3 regions of the Latilactobacillus parafuchuensis genome follow, and region 3 is predicted to be linked to each of the others. Evidence: a T-box and tRNA genes for the amino acid it is inferred to sense, from the RefSeq annotation. Region 3 holds a T-box; the other regions hold tRNA genes.
What was found. The T-box of region 3 lies ahead of ileS (isoleucine--tRNA ligase). A T-box ahead of a tRNA ligase gene usually reads a tRNA of that ligase, here a tRNA-Ile.

Region 1 (6,893 bases), 260 kb from region 3:
GGGAGTAGGGTTTGAACCTACGACCTTCGGGTTATGAGCCCGACGAGCTACCAGACTGCTCCATCCCGCGATAATATATATAAGATAATACAACTACAAAATCTCACCAAATGTGATGATGGACCTTGTAGGACTCGAACCTACGACCGGACGGTTATGAGCCGTCTGCTCTAACCAACTGAGCTAAAGGTCCAAGCACTTTAAAACAATAGCGGCGAAGGGGATCGAACCCCCGACCTCCCGGGTATGAACCGGACGCTCTAGCCAGCTGAGCTACACCGCCAAAAAATATATATTGTTGCAATCGGGAAAACAGGATTCGAACCTGCGACCCCCTGGTCCCAAACCAGGTGCTCTACCAAGCTGAGCTATTTCCCGTTCTATGCACCCAGTAGGAGTCGAACCTACAACCTTCTGATTCGTAGTCAGACACTCTATCCAGTTGCGCTATGGGTGCATTTTTCATTATGATGCCGAGGACCGGAATCGAACCGGTACGGTAGTCACCTACCGCAGGATTTTAAGTCCTGTGCGTCTGCCAGTTCCGCCACCCCGGCGATATCATAATGAAAGCGGAAGACGAGATTCGAACTCGCGACCCCCACCATGGCAAGGTGATGTTCTACCACTGAACTACTTCCGCATCTTAATGCCGACTAGACGATTCGAACGCCCGACCCTCTGATTACAAATCAGATGCTCTACCAACTGAGCTAAGTCGGCAAAAAAAATTGCTTTCATTAAAAAAACTATTCAATTGTATGCGGGTGAAGGGACTTGAACCCCCACGTCTATATAGACACTAGAACCTAAATCTAGCGCGTCTGCCAATTCCGCCACACCCGCATTTTCTTGGCGTGTAACTTTGGCCGATGAGTCGTGACAGGCTCGAACTGTCGACCCTCTGATTAAAAGTCAGATGCTCTACCAACTGAGCTAACGACTCAATGGAGGTTACAGGGCTCGAACCTGTGACCCTCTGCTTGTAAGGCAGATGCTCTCCCAGCTGAGCTAAACCTCCATCAAATATAGCGTGGCAACGTCCTATCCTCGCAGGTAGTTTCCCACCAACTACTATCGGCGCTAAGAAGCTTAACTTCTGTGTTCGACATGGGAACAGGTGTATCCTTCTTGCTATCGCCACCACACTATTTGTGCTATTCGCACTGAGAAGAACTTCGTTCTCTCAAAACTGCATAATAAGTAATATCATCTCAAAAGCCTAAAACATTGCACCTTTGGTTAAGTCCTCGACCGATTAGTACTAGTCCGCTCCATACATCGCTGTACTTCCACTCCTAGCCTATCTACCTGATCATCTTTCAGGGGTCTTACTTCCATAAAGGAATGGGAAATCTCATCTCGAGGGGGGCTTCACACTTAGATGCTTTCAGCGTTTATCCCTTCCATACATAGCTACCCAGCGATGCTCCTGGCGGAACAACTGGTACACCAGAGGTATGTCCATCCCGGTCCTCTCGTACTAAGGACAGCTCCTCTCAAATTTCCTGCGCCCGCGACGGATAGGGACCGAACTGTCTCACGACGTTCTGAACCCAGCTCGCGTACCGCTTTAATGGGCGAACAGCCCAACCCTTGGGACCGACTACAGCCCCAGGATGCGATGAGCCGACATCGAGGTGCCAAACCTCCCCGTCGATGTGGACTCTTGGGGGAGATAAGCCTGTTATCCCCAGGGTAGCTTTTATCCGTTGAGCGATGGCCCTTCCATACGGAACCACCGGATCACTAAGTCCGACTTTCGTCCCTGCTCGATTTGTCAATCTCACAGTCAAGCTCTCTTATACCTTTACACTCTACGAATGATTTCCAACCATTCTGAGAGAACCTTTGAGCGCCTCCGTTACACTTTAGGAGGCGACCGCCCCAGTCAAACTGCCCACCTGACACTGTCTCCCGTCACGCTAAGTGACGCGGGTTAGAGTGGTCATACAGTTGGGGTAGTATCCCACCAACGCCTCCATCGAAACTAGCGTTCCGATCTCTACGGCTCCTACCTATCCTGTACAAACTATACAAACACTCAATATCAAGCTACAGTAAAGCTCCATGGGGTCTTTCCGTCCTGTCGCGGGTAACCCGCATCTTCACGGGTATTATAATTTCACCGAGTCTCTCGTTGAGACAGTGCCCAAATCATTACGCCTTTCGTGCGGGTCGGAACTTACCCGACAAGGAATTTCGCTACCTTAGGACCGTTATAGTTACGGCCGCCGTTTACTGGGGCTTCAATTCTGGGCTTCGCTTGCGCTAACTCATCCTCTTAACCTTCCAGCACCGGGCAGGCGTCAGCCCCTATACGTCATCTTACGATTTTGCAGAGACCTGTGTTTTTGATAAACAGTTGTTTGGGCCTATTCACTGCGGCTGACCTGACGGTCAGCACCCCTTCTCCCGAAGTTACGGGGTCATTTTGCCGAGTTCCTTAACGAGAGTTCACTCGCTCACCTTAGGATATTCTCCTCGACCACCTGTGTCGGTTTACGGTACGGGTAGTTTATTTCTCACTAGAAGCTTTTCTCGGCAGTGTAACATCAGGAACTTCGCTACTTAATTTCGCTCCCCATCACAACTTGTCCTTAAAGAATCAAGCATTTCACTCAACTCAAGACTCGTTGCTTGGACACACATTTCCAGTCGTGTGCTTTCCTTAGCTTCCTGCGTCCCTCCATCGTTCAAACAAAATAAACTAGTACAGGAATATCAACCTGTTGGCCATCGACTACGCCTCTCGGCCTCGCCTTAGGTCCCGACTAACCCTGGGAGGACGAGCCTTCCCCAGGAAACCTTAGTCATACGGTGGATCAGATTCTCACTGATCTTTCGCTACTCATGCCGGCATTCTCACTTCTAAGCGCTCCACTAGTCCTTACGATCTAGCTTCATTGCCCTTAGAACGCTCTCCTACCGCGGACACTTACGTGTCCACCCACAGTTTCGGTATTATGTTTAGCCCCGGTACATTTTCGGCGCAGCGGCACTCGACTAGTGAGCTATTACGCACTCTTTAAATGGTGGCTGCTTCTGAGCCAACATCCTAGTTGTCTGTGCACCGCCACATCCTTTTCCACTTAACATAAATTTTGGGACCTTAACTGGTGATCTGGGCTGTTTCCCTTTCGACTACGGATCTTATCACTCGCAGTCTGACTCCCGGAACTAAATCAATGGTATTCGGAGTTTATCTGAATTCAGTAACCCAAGACGGGCCCCTAGTCCAAACAGTGCTCTACCTCCATGATCCAATATTCCGAGGCTAGCCCTAAAGCTATTTCGGAGAGAACCAGCTATCTCCAAGTTCGTTTGGAATTTCACCGCTACCCACACCTCATCCCCGCCATTTTCAACTGACGTGGGTTCGGTCCTCCAGTGTGTTTTACCACACCTTCAACCTGGACATGGGTAGGTCACTTGGTTTCGGGTCTACATCTATATACTCACTCGCCCATTTCAGACTCGCTTTCGCTACGGCTCCAGCTTTTCACTTTAACCTCGCATATAAACGTAACTCGCCGGTTCATTCTACAAAAGGCACGCCATCACTCATTAACGAGCTTTGACTAATTGTAGGCACACGGTTTCAGGATCTATTTCACTCCCCTTCCGGGGTGCTTTTCACCTTTCCCTCACGGTACTTGTTCACTATCGGTCACTAGGGAGTATTTAGCCTTGGGAGATGGTCCTCCCGGATTCCGACGGAATTTCACGTGTTCCGCCGTACTCAGGATCCAGAACGGAGGTTAAGTTGTTTAATCTACGTGGTTATCACACTCTTTGACTCAGCTTCCCAGCTGATTCGATTACAACTTAACTTGGTAACTCCAATGTTCTGTCCTACAACCCCAAGAAGCAAGCTTCTTGGTTTGGGCTTTTCCCCGTTCGCTCGCCGCTACTTAGGGAATCGATTTTTCTTTCTCTTCCTGCAGGTACTTAGATGTTTCAGTTCCCCGCGTCTACCTTCATTAAGCTATGTATTCACTTAATGATAATACCCGACTAAAGGTATTGGGTTCCCCCATTCGGAAATCTCCGGATCAAAGCTTACTTACAGCTCCCCGAAGCATATCGGTGTTAGTACCGTCCTTCATCGGCTCCTAGTGCCAAGGCATCCACCGTGCGCCCTTTATAACTTAACCTATCTTTACCTACGGTAAAGGGTTATTATTTGAGTTTAGCGATATGAACTAATTCATACTTCTATTAAAAAACTCTTTAAAACGCAATGTTTTTCTCGGCTTTTAAATCTAATATTACTTATTATCCAGTTTTCAAAGAACAAAGTTTCGATGACTATTGCCATCTATGGAGGATAACGGGATCGAACCGATGACCTCCTGCGTGCAAAGCAGGCGCTCTCCCAGCTGAGCTAATCCCCCGTGTTGTAACTATCTAATTCTTGGTACAATGGGCCTAAATGGACTCGAACCATCGACCTCACGCTTATCAGGCGTGCGCTCTAACCAGCTGAGCTATAGGCCCAAAAAACGTGTTTATTGAGAGTAGACCTCTCAAAACTAAACAAAGTTTCGACGCTAACAAATGTACAAGGTTTTCCGTATTATTCCTTAGAAAGGAGGTGATCCAGCCGCAGGTTCTCCTACGGCTACCTTGTTACGACTTCACCCTAATCATCTGTCCCACCTTAGACGGCTGGCTCCAGAAGGTTACCTCACCGGCTTTGGGTGTTACAAACTCTCATGGTGTGACGGGCGGTGTGTACAAGGCCCGGGAACGTATTCACCGCGGCATGCTGATCCGCGATTACTAGCGATTCCGGCTTCATGTAGGCGAGTTGCAGCCTACAATCCGAACTGAGAATGGTTTTAAGAGATTAGCTTAACCTCGCGGTTTTGCGACTCGTTGTACCATCCATTGTAGCACGTGTGTAGCCCAGGTCATAAGGGGCATGATGATTTGACGTCGTCCCCACCTTCCTCCGGTTTGTCACCGGCAGTCTCACTAGAGTGCCCAACTAAATGCTGGCAACTAGTAATAAGGGTTGCGCTCGTTGCGGGACTTAACCCAACATCTCACGACACGAGCTGACGACAACCATGCACCACCTGTCATTCTGTCCCCGAAGGGAACGTCTTATCTCTAAGATTTTCAGAAGATGTCAAGACCTGGTAAGGTTCTTCGCGTTGCTTCGAATTAAACCACATGCTCCACCGCTTGTGCGGGCCCCCGTCAATTCCTTTGAGTTTCAATCTTGCGATCGTACTCCCCAGGCGGAGTGCTTAATGCGTTAGCTGCGGCACTGAAGGGCGGAAACCCTCCAACACCTAGCACTCATCGTTTACGGCATGGACTACCAGGGTATCTAATCCTGTTTGCTACCCATGCTTTCGAGCCTCAGCGTCAGTTACAGACCAGACAGCCGCCTTCGCCACTGGTGTTCTTCCATATATCTACGCATTTCACCGCTACACATGGAGTTCCACTGTCCTCTTCTGCACTCAAGTTTCCCAGTTTCCGATGCACTTCTTCGGTTGAGCCGAAGGCTTTCACATCAGACTTAAAAAACCGCCTGCGCTCGCTTTACGCCCAATAAATCCGGACAACGCTTGCCACCTACGTATTACCGCGGCTGCTGGCACGTAGTTAGCCGTGGCTTTCTGGTTGGATACCGTCACTACCTGATCAGTTACTATCAGATACATTCTTCTCCAACAACAGAGTTTTACGATCCGAAAACCTTCTTCACTCACGCGGCGTTGCTCCATCAGACTTTCGTCCATTGTGGAAGATTCCCTACTGCTGCCTCCCGTAGGAGTCTGGGCCGTGTCTCAGTCCCAGTGTGGCCGATTACCCTCTCAGGTCGGCTATGCATCACAGTCTTGGTGGGCCTTTACCTCACCAACTAACTAATGCACCGCGGGTCCATCCTAAAGTGATAGCCGAAACCATCTTTCAACCTTGCACCATGCGGTGCTAGGTTTTATGCGGTATTAGCATCTGTTTCCAAATGTTATCCCCCACTTTAGGGCAGGTTACCCACGTGTTACTCACCCGTCCGCCACTCACTCAAATGAGCTTCAATCAGAAGCAAGCTTCTTCAATCAGTTCCAGAGTGCGTTCGACTTGCATGTATTAGGCACGCCGCCAGCGTTCGTCCTGAGCCAGGATCAAACTCTCAATTAAAAGTTTGTAGCTCTTGTTTTTGTTACTTAATTTATTTGCTAGCGAATTGACTTCGCAAATATGTTGTGCCCCGAAGGGCGACCCTACACATTTGATTTGTCGAAACTTTGTTCAGTTTTCAAAGATCTACTGTTGTTGAAACAGCTAGATTAGTATATCATGTTTCCAAAATGCTTGTCAATCCTTTTTTTAAATATTTTTTGAATAAATATTCAACTTATGGATTGCTTATACATTTTTAAAATTGATAACCGTTTGTCTCGCTGACAACATAGACTACTATACCAACATTAGCTTAGACCGTCAAGCAATTATTCATATTTTTTTTAATTAATCTTAAAATAATTTAAAACGCGGACAATATTGAATAGATATACATCAATCGTCCGAATTAATTTAAATGCGGAACACTGGTCACCTCTAATTTATCCAATAATGCCGTGAACTCACTGGGGGTCTTGAATTGGAAACCCGCTTCACTAATTAAAGCCAATTGTTCGGTATAAAATTCAGGCGTATGTTCACTCCATTGGAAAACAAAAAAGGAAACATTCTCAGAATCTAACTTAATATTGGCTAAATTCGTTAATCGCAACTGGTTAACATCAATATTCAGCTTTGCTTGCAACGCAATTAAAACCGCCGCAAGTGGTGTTTGTTGCTCATTTTTTTCAGTGGATAACATTTGAAACGTTTCTTTTGTTTGTGGTTCGACCAAAAAGACGTATTGG
Region 2 (6,893 bases), 510 kb from region 3:
GACTATTATTATAACGATTATTCCCTTAAAAAGAAAGTTTACTGACTTTTCAGTAGACAACAAAAAAGGCTTGCTGTCGCAAGCCTTTTTGAGTCGGGAAAACAAGATTTGAACTTGCGACCCCTACGTCCCGAACGTAGTGCTCTACCAAGCTGAGCTACTTCCCGGAAACTTATTTGGTGATGTGTTACGGATACAAAAAAAGCGGAAGACGAGATTCGAACTCGCGACCCCCACCATGGCAAGGTGATGTTCTACCACTGAACTACTTCCGCATTTCTTATTTACTTTTTTTGTATCCAGTCGGGAAAACAGGATTCGAACCTGCGACCCCCTGGTCCCAAACCAGGTGCTCTACCAAGCTGAGCTATTTCCCGTTCTATGCACCCAGTAGGAGTCGAACCTACAACCTTCTGATTCGTAGTCAGACACTCTATCCAGTTGCGCTATGGGTGCATTTTTCATTATGATGCCGAGGACCGGAATCGAACCGGTACGGTAGTCACCTACCGCAGGATTTTAAGTCCTGTGCGTCTGCCAGTTCCGCCACCCCGGCGATATCATAATGAAAGCGGAAGACGAGATTCGAACTCGCGACCCCCACCATGGCAAGGTGATGTTCTACCACTGAACTACTTCCGCATCTTAATGCCGACTAGACGATTCGAACGCCCGACCCTCTGATTACAAATCAGATGCTCTACCAACTGAGCTAAGTCGGCAAAAAAGATTGCTTTCATTAAAAAAACTATTCAATTGTATGCGGGTGAAGGGACTTGAACCCCCACGTCTATATAGACACTAGAACCTAAATCTAGCGCGTCTGCCAATTCCGCCACACCCGCATTTTCTTGGCGTGTAACTTTGGCCGATGAGTCGTGACAGGCTCGAACTGTCGACCCTCTGATTAAAAGTCAGATGCTCTACCAACTGAGCTAACGACTCAATGGAGGTTACAGGGCTCGAACCTGTGACCCTCTGCTTGTAAGGCAGATGCTCTCCCAGCTGAGCTAAACCTCCATCAAATATAGCGTGGCAACGTCCTATCCTCGCAGGTAGTTTCCCACCAACTACTATCGGCGCTAAGAAGCTTAACTTCTGTGTTCGACATGGGAACAGGTGTATCCTTCTTGCTATCGCCACCACACTATTTGTGCTATTCGCACTGAGAAGAACTTCGTTCTCTCAAAACTGCATAATAAGTAATATCATCTCAAAAGCCCAAAACATTGCACCTTTGGTTAAGTCCTCGACCGATTAGTACTAGTCCGCTCCATACATCGCTGTACTTCCACTCCTAGCCTATCTACCTGATCATCTTTCAGGGGTCTTACTTCCATAAAGGAATGGGAAATCTCATCTCGAGGGGGGCTTCACACTTAGATGCTTTCAGCGTTTATCCCTTCCATACATAGCTACCCAGCGATGCTCCTGGCGGAACAACTGGTACACCAGAGGTATGTCCATCCCGGTCCTCTCGTACTAAGGACAGCTCCTCTCAAATTTCCTGCGCCCGCGACGGATAGGGACCGAACTGTCTCACGACGTTCTGAACCCAGCTCGCGTACCGCTTTAATGGGCGAACAGCCCAACCCTTGGGACCGACTACAGCCCCAGGATGCGATGAGCCGACATCGAGGTGCCAAACCTCCCCGTCGATGTGGACTCTTGGGGGAGATAAGCCTGTTATCCCCAGGGTAGCTTTTATCCGTTGAGCGATGGCCCTTCCATACGGAACCACCGGATCACTAAGTCCGACTTTCGTCCCTGCTCGATTTGTCAATCTCACAGTCAAGCTCTCTTATACCTTTACACTCTACGAATGATTTCCAACCATTCTGAGAGAACCTTTGAGCGCCTCCGTTACACTTTAGGAGGCGACCGCCCCAGTCAAACTGCCCACCTGACACTGTCTCCCGTCACGCTAAGTGACGCGGGTTAGAGTGGTCATACAGTTGGGGTAGTATCCCACCAACGCCTCCATCGAAACTAGCGTTCCGATCTCTACGGCTCCTACCTATCCTGTACAAACTATACAAACACTCAATATCAAGCTACAGTAAAGCTCCATGGGGTCTTTCCGTCCTGTCGCGGGTAACCCGCATCTTCACGGGTATTATAATTTCACCGAGTCTCTCGTTGAGACAGTGCCCAAATCATTACGCCTTTCGTGCGGGTCGGAACTTACCCGACAAGGAATTTCGCTACCTTAGGACCGTTATAGTTACGGCCGCCGTTTACTGGGGCTTCAATTCTGGGCTTCGCTTGCGCTAACTCATCCTCTTAACCTTCCAGCACCGGGCAGGCGTCAGCCCCTATACGTCATCTTACGATTTTGCAGAGACCTGTGTTTTTGATAAACAGTTGTTTGGGCCTATTCACTGCGGCTGACCTGACGGTCAGCACCCCTTCTCCCGAAGTTACGGGGTCATTTTGCCGAGTTCCTTAACGAGAGTTCACTCGCTCACCTTAGGATATTCTCCTCGACCACCTGTGTCGGTTTACGGTACGGGTAGTTTATTTCTCACTAGAAGCTTTTCTCGGCAGTGTAACATCAGGAACTTCGCTACTTAATTTCGCTCCCCATCACAACTTGTCCTTAAAGAATCAAGCATTTCACTCAACTCAAGACTCGTTGCTTGGACACACATTTCCAGTCGTGTGCTTTCCTTAGCTTCCTGCGTCCCTCCATCGTTCAAACAAAATAAACTAGTACAGGAATATCAACCTGTTGGCCATCGACTACGCCTCTCGGCCTCGCCTTAGGTCCCGACTAACCCTGGGAGGACGAGCCTTCCCCAGGAAACCTTAGTCATACGGTGGATCAGATTCTCACTGATCTTTCGCTACTCATGCCGGCATTCTCACTTCTAAGCGCTCCACTAGTCCTTACGATCTAGCTTCATTGCCCTTAGAACGCTCTCCTACCGCGGACACTTACGTGTCCACCCACAGTTTCGGTATTATGTTTAGCCCCGGTACATTTTCGGCGCAGCGGCACTCGACTAGTGAGCTATTACGCACTCTTTAAATGGTGGCTGCTTCTGAGCCAACATCCTAGTTGTCTGTGCACCGCCACATCCTTTTCCACTTAACATAAATTTTGGGACCTTAACTGGTGATCTGGGCTGTTTCCCTTTCGACTACGGATCTTATCACTCGCAGTCTGACTCCCGGAACTAAATCAATGGTATTCGGAGTTTATCTGAATTCAGTAACCCAAGACGGGCCCCTAGTCCAAACAGTGCTCTACCTCCATGATCCAATATTCCGAGGCTAGCCCTAAAGCTATTTCGGAGAGAACCAGCTATCTCCAAGTTCGTTTGGAATTTCACCGCTACCCACACCTCATCCCCGCCATTTTCAACTGACGTGGGTTCGGTCCTCCAGTGTGTTTTACCACACCTTCAACCTGGACATGGGTAGGTCACTTGGTTTCGGGTCTACATCTATATACTCACTCGCCCATTTCAGACTCGCTTTCGCTACGGCTCCAGCTTTTCACTTTAACCTCGCATATAAACGTAACTCGCCGGTTCATTCTACAAAAGGCACGCCATCACTCATTAACGAGCTTTGACTAATTGTAGGCACACGGTTTCAGGATCTATTTCACTCCCCTTCCGGGGTGCTTTTCACCTTTCCCTCACGGTACTTGTTCACTATCGGTCACTAGGGAGTATTTAGCCTTGGGAGATGGTCCTCCCGGATTCCGACGGAATTTCACGTGTTCCGCCGTACTCAGGATCCAGAACGGAGGTTAAGTTGTTTAATCTACGTGGTTATCACACTCTTTGACTCAGCTTCCCAGCTGATTCGATTACAACTTAACTTGGTAACTCCAATGTTCTGTCCTACAACCCCAAGAAGCAAGCTTCTTGGTTTGGGCTTTTCCCCGTTCGCTCGCCGCTACTTAGGGAATCGATTTTTCTTTCTCTTCCTGCAGGTACTTAGATGTTTCAGTTCCCCGCGTCTACCTTCATTAAGCTATGTATTCACTTAATGATAATACCCGACTAAAGGTATTGGGTTCCCCCATTCGGAAATCTCCGGATCAAAGCTTACTTACAGCTCCCCGAAGCATATCGGTGTTAGTACCGTCCTTCATCGGCTCCTAGTGCCAAGGCATCCACCGTGCGCCCTTTATAACTTAACCTATCTTTACCTACGGTAAAGGGTTATTATTTGAGTTTAGCGATATGAACTAATTCATACTTCTATTAAAAAACTCTTTAAAACGCAATGTTTTTCTCGGCTTTTAAATCTAATATTACTTATTATCCAGTTTTCAAAGAACAAAGTTTCGATGACTATTGCCATCTATGGAGGATAACGGGATCGAACCGATGACCTCCTGCGTGCAAAGCAGGCGCTCTCCCAGCTGAGCTAATCCCCCGTGTTGTAACTATCTAATTCTTGGTACAATGGGCCTAAATGGACTCGAACCATCGACCTCACGCTTATCAGGCGTGCGCTCTAACCAGCTGAGCTATAGGCCCAAAAAACGTGTTTATTGAGAGTAGACCTCTCAAAACTAAACAAAGTTTCGACGCTAACAAATGTACAAGGTTTTCCGTATTATTCCTTAGAAAGGAGGTGATCCAGCCGCAGGTTCTCCTACGGCTACCTTGTTACGACTTCACCCTAATCATCTGTCCCACCTTAGACGGCTGGCTCCCGAAGGTTACCTCACCGGCTTTGGGTGTTACAAACTCTCATGGTGTGACGGGCGGTGTGTACAAGGCCCGGGAACGTATTCACCGCGGCATGCTGATCCGCGATTACTAGCGATTCCGGCTTCATGTAGGCGAGTTGCAGCCTACAATCCGAACTGAGAATGGTTTTAAGAGATTAGCTTAACCTCGCGGTTTTGCGACTCGTTGTACCATCCATTGTAGCACGTGTGTAGCCCAGGTCATAAGGGGCATGATGATTTGACGTCGTCCCCACCTTCCTCCGGTTTGTCACCGGCAGTCTCACTAGAGTGCCCAACTAAATGCTGGCAACTAGTAATAAGGGTTGCGCTCGTTGCGGGACTTAACCCAACATCTCACGACACGAGCTGACGACAACCATGCACCACCTGTCATTCTGTCCCCGAAGGGAACGTCTTATCTCTAAGATTTTCAGAAGATGTCAAGACCTGGTAAGGTTCTTCGCGTTGCTTCGAATTAAACCACATGCTCCACCGCTTGTGCGGGCCCCCGTCAATTCCTTTGAGTTTCAATCTTGCGATCGTACTCCCCAGGCGGAGTGCTTAATGCGTTAGCTGCGGCACTGAAGGGCGGAAACCCTCCAACACCTAGCACTCATCGTTTACGGCATGGACTACCAGGGTATCTAATCCTGTTTGCTACCCATGCTTTCGAGCCTCAGCGTCAGTTACAGACCAGACAGCCGCCTTCGCCACTGGTGTTCTTCCATATATCTACGCATTTCACCGCTACACATGGAGTTCCACTGTCCTCTTCTGCACTCAAGTTTCCCAGTTTCCGATGCACTTCTTCGGTTGAGCCGAAGGCTTTCACATCAGACTTAAAAAACCGCCTGCGCTCGCTTTACGCCCAATAAATCCGGACAACGCTTGCCACCTACGTATTACCGCGGCTGCTGGCACGTAGTTAGCCGTGGCTTTCTGGTTGGATACCGTCACTACCTGATCAGTTACTATCAGATACATTCTTCTCCAACAACAGAGTTTTACGATCCGAAAACCTTCTTCACTCACGCGGCGTTGCTCCATCAGACTTTCGTCCATTGTGGAAGATTCCCTACTGCTGCCTCCCGTAGGAGTCTGGGCCGTGTCTCAGTCCCAGTGTGGCCGATTACCCTCTCAGGTCGGCTATGCATCACAGTCTTGGTGGGCCTTTACCTCACCAACTAACTAATGCACCGCGGGTCCATCCTAAAGTGATAGCCGAAACCATCTTTCAACCTTGCACCATGCGGTGCTAGGTTTTATGCGGTATTAGCATCTGTTTCCAAATGTTATCCCCCACTTTAGGACAGGTTACCCACGTGTTACTCACCCGTCCGCCACTCACTCAAATGAGCTTCAATCAGAAGCAAGCTTCTTCAATCAGTTCCAGAGTGCGTTCGACTTGCATGTATTAGGCACGCCGCCAGCGTTCGTCCTGAGCCAGGATCAAACTCTCAATTAAAAGTTTGTAGCTCTTGTTTTTGTTACTTAATTTATTTGCTAGCGAATTGACTTCGCAAATATGTTGTGCCCCGAAGGGCGACCCTACACATTTGATTTGTCGAAACTTTGTTCAGTTTTCAAAGGTCTACATCAGATATTTGCAAGTTGCTCGCTCTGTATTTCTTAACAAGCAACACAATAAATCTTACCATGTGGATAATTAACTGTCAATAACTTTTTTAAAAATTATTGATTAGCGAATCAAGCACACGTTCATCTCTCGACGACATAGAATATCTTACCACCGTACGGGAGTAACGTCAATCACAAATTACATATTTTTTCAAAAAACCTGTTTTTATGCATAAATAGCTAAACATATCTTTTAAAACCTTCATAAAATCACTATTGATTATCTTCTAACAACTCTTTAACAACGCGTTTAGTTTCCAATTATCCAAAATTGGTATACCTGAATACGAAATCGACTAAAACAATTAAAAAAAGGGCATTTCTAGCGATTTAATCACTAAAAATGGCCTTTTATTCATTTGTTTCAATAAAAATCTTCAAGGTTTTCAGAATTTAGAATCCTAATTGCCCGTCCTTGCCGTTCAATCAGACCCGCTTCTTCTAATTTTTTTAATTTTCGCGATAACGTTTCTGGCGTGGTTCCGATAAAAGTCGCTAGTTCCTTTAACTTCATCGGAATCATCAGTTGCGTTTGATTAGTCACTTTCATTAAATCTAA
Region 3 (6,893 bases):
GATTAACTACATAGCTAACTTATCAGAAGTTGATTGGTTGGTTCAAAGTGCGCTGGGTAATGTAGAACAACCAACGACTGAAACACAACATTCAACTCAAATGGGGAAGACCCAAAATACAGTTGAAGAAGTACCTGTTAAAAAAACAAAAAAACAATCAAAAAATGGATTCGAAGGCCTCAAAAATTTCTTTAGTAACTTTTTTGAATAGGCGAGTCGTAATAGGAGGAAACAGCACATGGAAAATTCATTAGACGAATCACAAGCAAATAACGGTGCAGTCATTAAAGTGATTGGTGTCGGTGGTGCCGGTGGTAACGCGGTTAACCGGATGATTAACGAAGGCGTTAAAGGTGTCGAATTTATTGCGGCCAACACGGATGTGCAAGCCTTGGCAGATTCACAAGCTTCTACTAAGATTCAATTAGGCCCTAAATTGACTCGTGGCTTAGGTGCTGGTGCAACTGCTGATATCGGCCAAAAAGCAGCTGAAGAAAGTGAAGAAGTGATTGCTGAAGCCCTTAAAGGCGCTGACATGATTTTCGTGACAGCCGGCATGGGCGGTGGTACCGGGACTGGTGCTGCGCCAGTAGTGGCTAAAGTCGCTAAAGACATGGGTGCTTTAACGGTTGGGGTTGTCACACGACCATTTACCTTTGAAGGCCCTAAACGAGGCAAGAACGCGGCTTCAGGGATTGCCGAATTAAAACAACACGTTGATACAATGGTGATCATCGCCAACAACCGTTTATTGGAAATTGTTGACAAGAAGACACCAATGATGGAAGCCTTCAAGGAAGCTGATAATGTGTTACGTCAAGGGGTCCAAGGGATTTCTGATTTAATCACATCACCTGGCTTTGTCAATTTGGATTTTGCGGATGTTAAAACCGTGATGGCCAACCAGGGTTCTGCTTTGATGGGGATTGGTTCAGCAACTGGTGAAAACCGGACAACTGAAGCGACTAAGAAAGCTATCTCATCACCCTTGTTAGAAATTTCAATCGATGGTGCGGAACAAGTGCTCTTGAACATCACCGGTGGGCTTGATTTATCACTTTACGAAGCACAAGAAGCGGCTGAGATTGTCCAATCTGCGGCCACAAGCGAAGTTAACTTAATCTTCGGGACATCCATTAATGAAGATTTAGGCGATGAAGTCGTCGTGACCGTAATCGCAACGGGGATTAATGATGGCCCTAGTCATGCACGGCGGACAACAACCAACACAACTTCAGCACCCACTAAAAAAGTTGAAAATAATGACGATCCTTTTGGTAATTGGGATGTTCGTCGCGAACCAAGTGCGCGTGAACAAGCCCAAACAACCGAAAATTTTGATGACGTTGAAAAAAAGGAATTCGATATCTTTAAACGGACGGAACAAGTTGATGGCGACAGCTCTGAGACAAAACCGGATACGCAAAGTAACGATGATGTGCCACCCTTTTTCAAACGTCGGCGCAAATAGTTAATTCAATGAGGAGGCCTGACTAATGGCTGGTAAATTTAGTTTTAGTAATTTATTTGGAATGAATGATGAAGACGACTATTTAGCTGAAAATCAAGCCAATGAATCAGTTGAAGAACAAGCAGCTACACGGCCCAATAATATTGTGTCAATGCAAGGGGCGGCTTCAGCCAAACTTAACAAAATCGTTTTATGTGAACCACGGATTTATTCCGATGCTAAAAAAGTGAGTAAAAACTTGCTCGAAAATAAAGCGGTGATTGTGAACTTCACGCGAATCAGCGCTGAACAAGCAACGCGGATTGTTGATTTTCTAACCGGGACCGTCTTTGCGGTCAATGGTGAAATTCAACGGGTTGGCGAACAGATTTTCTTATGTACGCCGCCTAATTTTGAAATCGATGGAAATTTATCGGATATCGTTGACCAAAACGATTTTGATACTGAGGTGAATTAAGTGGTATCCTTTTTGATTCTGGTTTTAACACTTTTGTTATACGCTGTTAAAATCTATTTAGGTGTGATTGCGGTCTATTGTTTACTCACTTGGTTACCAGGTGGCATGCAATCTGGACTAGGTCGCTTTTTAGCGCGACTGACAGAACCATTTCTAGGAATCTTTGATCGGGTATTGCCATCAATCGCGGGGATCGGTTTTTCACCAATCGTTGCGGGGTTTGTGCTATACCTTGTCGAACGTGGCTTGGTCACGATCATGAATTTAATCATAATGGGGGCTTAATCGATGGCTGATCAGACAGATCTTTATCAACATTTTAGAAAGTCTGAAGCGCCGTTTGTTGCCCAAGTTTTGAGCTGGTTAAATCAAGCTGCGACTGAGTATCGACCGATTTTGACTGACTTCCTGGATCCACGGCAAGCGTATATTTTACAAAGTTTGGCTGGTGAAAATGGGGACTTAGCCGTTCATTTAAGTGGGGGCTACGTCGATGCTGAACGGCAACGAGCACTGATTGCACCCACTTACTTTGAACCGCAAGAGGCTGATTTTGAATTACAATTATTTGAAATTCGCTACCCCGTTAAGTTTGCCCAACTGTCACACGGTAAAGTCTTAGGGACTTTGGTGAACGCGGGAATCGATCGCGACGTCTTCGGCGATATCATGACGGATGAGGTGCATTGGCAATTTTTTGTTACGCAGTCGATGGCTAGTTACGTTAATAGTCAAATTACGAAAATTGGCCGGGTCACGGTTCGTTTGGAAGAATTGAATTATACGCAACTGATTGTACCGAAGGATACGTGGCAATTTGAACAAACAACGGTTAGCTCTTTTAGATTAGATACCATCATTGCGTCGGTTTATAATTTGTCACGACAACGCGCCAAAGAACTGGTTCAAGGTCATAAAGTTAAATTAAATTGGCAAGAATTTGATAAGCCAGATTTCGATTTAGCACTGCTCGATATTGTATCCGTTCGTGGTTTTGGCCGTATTCAACTCAAATCGATTGACGGACAAACGCGTAAAGAAAAATACCGAGTGACGTTGGGTATTTTACGGAAATAGTAGCAATTATTGGAAAGATGGAGGAATTTCAAAATGGTTTTAACACCTTTAGATATTCATAACAAAGAGTTTAATAATAAAATGCGTGGTTATAATCCTGATCAAGTCAATGACTTTTTAGATCAAGTGATTAAAGACTATGAAACAGTTTTGAAAGAAAACGATGCCTTAAAAGCTGATTTGAAATCAAGTGACGAAAAGGTGACTTATTTCAACGAATTAAAAGATGCATTGAACCAATCAATTATTGTGGCGCAAGAAGCAGCGGATAAAGTCAAAGAAAACTCAAAACGTGAATCTGAAATTATCCAAACTGAATCTGAAAAGAATGCTAAATCAATGTTGGATGATGCGACCGAAAAATCAAATCACATCATTGAAGATGCGACTGAACGTGCCAAGAAGATTGCCATTGAAACCGATGATTTGAAGAAACAAACTCGGATCTTCAAACAAAGATTACAAGTGATGCTTGAATCACAATTGGAAGTTGTTAAGAGCCCTGAATGGACTGATTTGTTGGCGAAAGACGAATTGGCTGATCATCAAACTTTGTCTGAAGAAATTGATATTACTGAACTTGACAACAAGGGTGATAATCAAGTAAACTCTACAACAGAAGCAGTTAAGCCTTGGGGCGAAATAGCTGAAGATCAAGTTGAAACGACGCAAACGATTGTTTTCCCTGATGATGATGTCATGTCAGATTCAGAAGAAACTGAAGATGCTGAAGTAACGACTGATCAAGCTTACGACCCAATCGAATCATCAACTGATCAAGTTGATACCGACGAAAACAAGAACTAACAGATTAAATATCATGATAGCGAGCCAACGACTGGTGGAAGGTTGGTAATGCTCTATTTAATTATGGATCACCTTGTTGTTTTTTAGATGAAATGAGTAGTCTAGAACGAATGATGCCCGTTAAAGCATTTTTGAGGAGTGTTTTTAACGCTCAAAATTAGGTGGTACCACGAAGATTTCGTCCTATAGACGGAATCTTTTTTGTTTGGCAAAAAATAAGAGGAGTGATTTGATGCGTATTAAAGAAACATTAAACCTAGGCAAAACAGCTTTTCCAATGCGTGCCGGTTTACCTAACCGCGAAATCGATTGGCAAAAGGGTTGGGCAGATAATAATCTATACCAACAACGACAAAAATTAAATGAAGGCAAACCAACCTTTGTCTTGCATGATGGCCCCCCATTTGCAAACGGCAATATCCATATGGGTCACGCTTTAAATAAAACCAGTAAAGACATTATCGTGCGCTATAAATCAATGAACGGCTTCCGGTCACCATTTGTGCCCGGTTGGGATACGCATGGTTTACCGATTGAACAAGCTTTGGCTAAAAAGGGTATCAAGCGTAAGGAAATGAGCTTAGTTGACTATCGTAAATTGTGTTACGATTACGCGATGGAACAAGTTAACAAACAACGGCTTGATTTCAAACGTTTAGGGATTTCAGCTGATTGGGACAACCCATACATCACGTTGACGGCTGATTTTGAAGCTGAAGAAGTCCGTGTCTTTGGTGAAATGGCTAAAAAAGGGTATATCTATAAAGGTAAAAAACCGGTTTATTGGTCACCATCATCTGAATCAACTTTGGCGGAAGCTGAAATTGAATACAAGGATATCAAATCACCATCGATGTACGTCGCTTTTGACGTGGTTGACGGTAAAGGTTTATTAGACACTGACACGAAGTTTATTATCTGGACGACCACGCCATGGACGATTCCAGCCAACTTAGGGATTGCAGTTAATCCAGCCTTTGATTATGTTCAAGTCCTAGCTGACGGTCAAAAATACGTCGTTGCTGCTGAACGTTTGAACCAAATGACTGAATTATTAGACTGGCAATCAGTTGAAATCTTGAAGACTTTCAAGGGGGCTGATATGGAACGCATGACGGCGCGCCATCCATTGTATGATCGTGAATCATTAGTCATCCTAGGCAACCACGTCACGCTAGAAACCGGGACTGGTTTAGTGCATACCGCACCTGGTCACGGTGAAGATGATTATAATGCCGGAATGAAATACAAGTTGCCCGTTTTATCAGTCGTTGATAGCAAAGGGATTATGACCGAAGATGCGCCTGGTTTCGAAGGTGTTTATTACGATAAAGCTAATCCAATGGTGACTGAAGCGCTTGAAAAGAACGGTTCATTATTGAAATTAGACTTCTTTACGCATAGTTACCCTCATGATTGGCGGACTAAAAAGCCCGTTATCTTCCGGGCAACTGCGCAATGGTTTGCATCGATTGATGCCTTCCGTGATCAATTATTAAATGAAATCAACAAAGTCGCTTTTATGCCTGACTGGGGTAAGACGCGTCTTTATAACATGATTCGTGATCGTGGCGATTGGGTGATTTCTCGTCAACGTGCTTGGGGTGTACCATTACCAATTTTCTACGCTGAAGATGGGACGGCGATTATCACGCCTGAAACCAATGAACGTGTCGCACAATTGTTTGCTGAACACGGTTCAAATGTTTGGTTTGAATGGGATGCTAAAGATCTATTACCAGCTGGCTTTACCCATCCAGGTAGTCCCAATGGTGAATTTACCAAAGAAAAAGACATCATGGATGTTTGGTTCGATTCTGGTTCATCACATCAAGCTGTATTAGCTGCTCGTGACGAGTTAACTTATCCAGCTGATCTGGTCCTAGAAGGCTCTGATCAATATCGTGGGTGGTTTAACTCAAGTTTAATCACGAGTGTTGCCTTTAGCGGTCACGCACCATATAAAGCAGTCATTTCACAAGGCTTTGTTTTAGATGGTAATGGTCGTAAGATGAGTAAATCATTAGGCAATACAATTTTACCTGAGAAGATCATCAAACAAATGGGCGCCGATATTGTCCGCCTCTGGGTCGCGTCAGTTGATGCTAGCTCCGACGTGAAGGTCACGATGGAAAACTTCCAACAAGTCAGTGAAGCTTACCGTAAGATTCGTAATACGATGCGTTTCATGATTGCCAACACGAGTGATTTCAATCCAGAAGCCAATACAGTGGCTTATGATGCCTTGGGTTCAGTTGATCAATACCTATTAGTGCGTCTGAACAAAATTATTGCTGATTGTAAGGCCGCTTATGACGTTTACGATTTTGCAACGGTTTATAAGACGATTAACATGTTCTTAACGAACGAATTATCAGCGTTCTATTTAGACTTTGCCAAGGATGTCGTTTATATCGATGGTGAAGATGATCCTAAACGGCGTAATATGCAAACGGTCTTCTATGCGGTCTTGGTCGCTTTAACGAAGTTATTGACACCAATCTTGCCACATACAGCTGAAGAAATCTGGAGCTACTTGAGTGAAGCTGAAGACTATGTTCAATTAGCTGAAATGCCAACGGTTGAACATTTTGCTGGCGAAGACGATTTATTGAAGACTTGGGCAGGCTTTATGACTATCAGAACGGACGTCTTAAAAGCCCTTGAAACGGCTCGGACGGATAAAGTGATTGGCAAATCATTGGAAGCCGCTGTGACGTTGTATCCCAATGCCGCTAATCAAGCATTGTTAGCCAATTTAGATGCGGATCTCAAACAATTATTGATTGTGTCACAATTAACGATTGCTGAAGAAACGGCACCTGAAACCGCTAGTCAATTTGATGGTTTAGCAGTCGTTGTTACCCATGCAGAAGGTGACGTTTGTGACCGTTGTCGGATGATTAAGACTGACGTTGGTTCAAACGAGAAGTTACCAATGATGTGCGCGCGTTGTGCTGCGATTGTCGAAGCCAACTATCCAGAAGCACTCTCTGAAGGTTTAGAAAAATAAGCAAATAATTTTAAAAAGTATGTTCACTCTAGAGAAGAGTGGCATACTTTTTTATTAGGCAAAGCTAA

Region 1: it encodes a tRNA-Ile, which carries the amino acid that the T-box ahead of ileS (isoleucine--tRNA ligase) is inferred to sense. The anticodon was not compared.
Region 2: it encodes a tRNA-Ile, which carries the amino acid that the T-box ahead of ileS (isoleucine--tRNA ligase) is inferred to sense. The anticodon was not compared.

The regions. Positions count from the first base shown of each region.
Region 1 covers NZ_CM143875.1:357,516-364,408, forward strand. Annotated here, with positions in the region: tRNA gene ACVPPQ_RS02040 (tRNA-Met) at 1-70, opposite strand, end outside; tRNA gene ACVPPQ_RS02045 (tRNA-Ile) at 120-193, opposite strand; tRNA gene ACVPPQ_RS02050 (tRNA-Met) at 210-283, opposite strand; tRNA gene ACVPPQ_RS02055 (tRNA-Pro) at 305-378, opposite strand; tRNA gene ACVPPQ_RS02060 (tRNA-Arg) at 384-457, opposite strand; tRNA gene ACVPPQ_RS02065 (tRNA-Leu) at 472-557, opposite strand; tRNA gene ACVPPQ_RS02070 (tRNA-Gly) at 572-643, opposite strand; tRNA gene ACVPPQ_RS02075 (tRNA-Thr) at 651-723, opposite strand; tRNA gene ACVPPQ_RS02080 (tRNA-Leu) at 763-846, opposite strand; tRNA gene ACVPPQ_RS02085 (tRNA-Lys) at 874-946, opposite strand; tRNA gene ACVPPQ_RS02090 (tRNA-Val) at 949-1,021, opposite strand; rRNA gene rrf (5S ribosomal RNA) at 1,032-1,148, opposite strand; rRNA gene ACVPPQ_RS02100 (23S ribosomal RNA) at 1,239-4,157, opposite strand; tRNA gene ACVPPQ_RS02105 (tRNA-Ala) at 4,325-4,397, opposite strand; tRNA gene ACVPPQ_RS02110 (tRNA-Ile) at 4,427-4,500, opposite strand; rRNA gene ACVPPQ_RS02115 (16S ribosomal RNA) at 4,591-6,162, opposite strand; gene ACVPPQ_RS02120 (hypothetical protein) at 6,554-6,893, opposite strand, start outside.
Region 2 covers NZ_CM143875.1:609,079-615,971, forward strand. Annotated here, with positions in the region: tRNA gene ACVPPQ_RS03300 (tRNA-Pro) at 94-167, opposite strand; tRNA gene ACVPPQ_RS03305 (tRNA-Gly) at 204-275, opposite strand; tRNA gene ACVPPQ_RS03310 (tRNA-Pro) at 304-377, opposite strand; tRNA gene ACVPPQ_RS03315 (tRNA-Arg) at 383-456, opposite strand; tRNA gene ACVPPQ_RS03320 (tRNA-Leu) at 471-556, opposite strand; tRNA gene ACVPPQ_RS03325 (tRNA-Gly) at 571-642, opposite strand; tRNA gene ACVPPQ_RS03330 (tRNA-Thr) at 650-722, opposite strand; tRNA gene ACVPPQ_RS03335 (tRNA-Leu) at 762-845, opposite strand; tRNA gene ACVPPQ_RS03340 (tRNA-Lys) at 873-945, opposite strand; tRNA gene ACVPPQ_RS03345 (tRNA-Val) at 948-1,020, opposite strand; rRNA gene rrf (5S ribosomal RNA) at 1,031-1,147, opposite strand; rRNA gene ACVPPQ_RS03355 (23S ribosomal RNA) at 1,238-4,156, opposite strand; tRNA gene ACVPPQ_RS03360 (tRNA-Ala) at 4,324-4,396, opposite strand; tRNA gene ACVPPQ_RS03365 (tRNA-Ile) at 4,426-4,499, opposite strand; rRNA gene ACVPPQ_RS03370 (16S ribosomal RNA) at 4,590-6,161, opposite strand; gene ACVPPQ_RS03375 (Crp/Fnr family transcriptional regulator) at 6,699-6,893, opposite strand, start outside.
Region 3 covers NZ_CM143875.1:100,337-107,229, reverse strand. Annotated here, with positions in the region: gene ftsA (cell division protein FtsA) at 1-211, shown strand, start outside; gene ftsZ (cell division protein FtsZ) at 239-1,471, shown strand; gene ACVPPQ_RS00670 (cell division protein SepF) at 1,497-1,928, shown strand; gene ACVPPQ_RS00665 (YggT family protein) at 1,941-2,213, shown strand; gene ACVPPQ_RS00660 (YlmH family RNA-binding protein) at 2,217-3,005, shown strand; gene ACVPPQ_RS00655 (DivIVA domain-containing protein) at 3,039-3,812, shown strand; T-box leader at 3,790-4,001, shown strand; gene ileS (isoleucine--tRNA ligase) at 4,045-6,825, shown strand.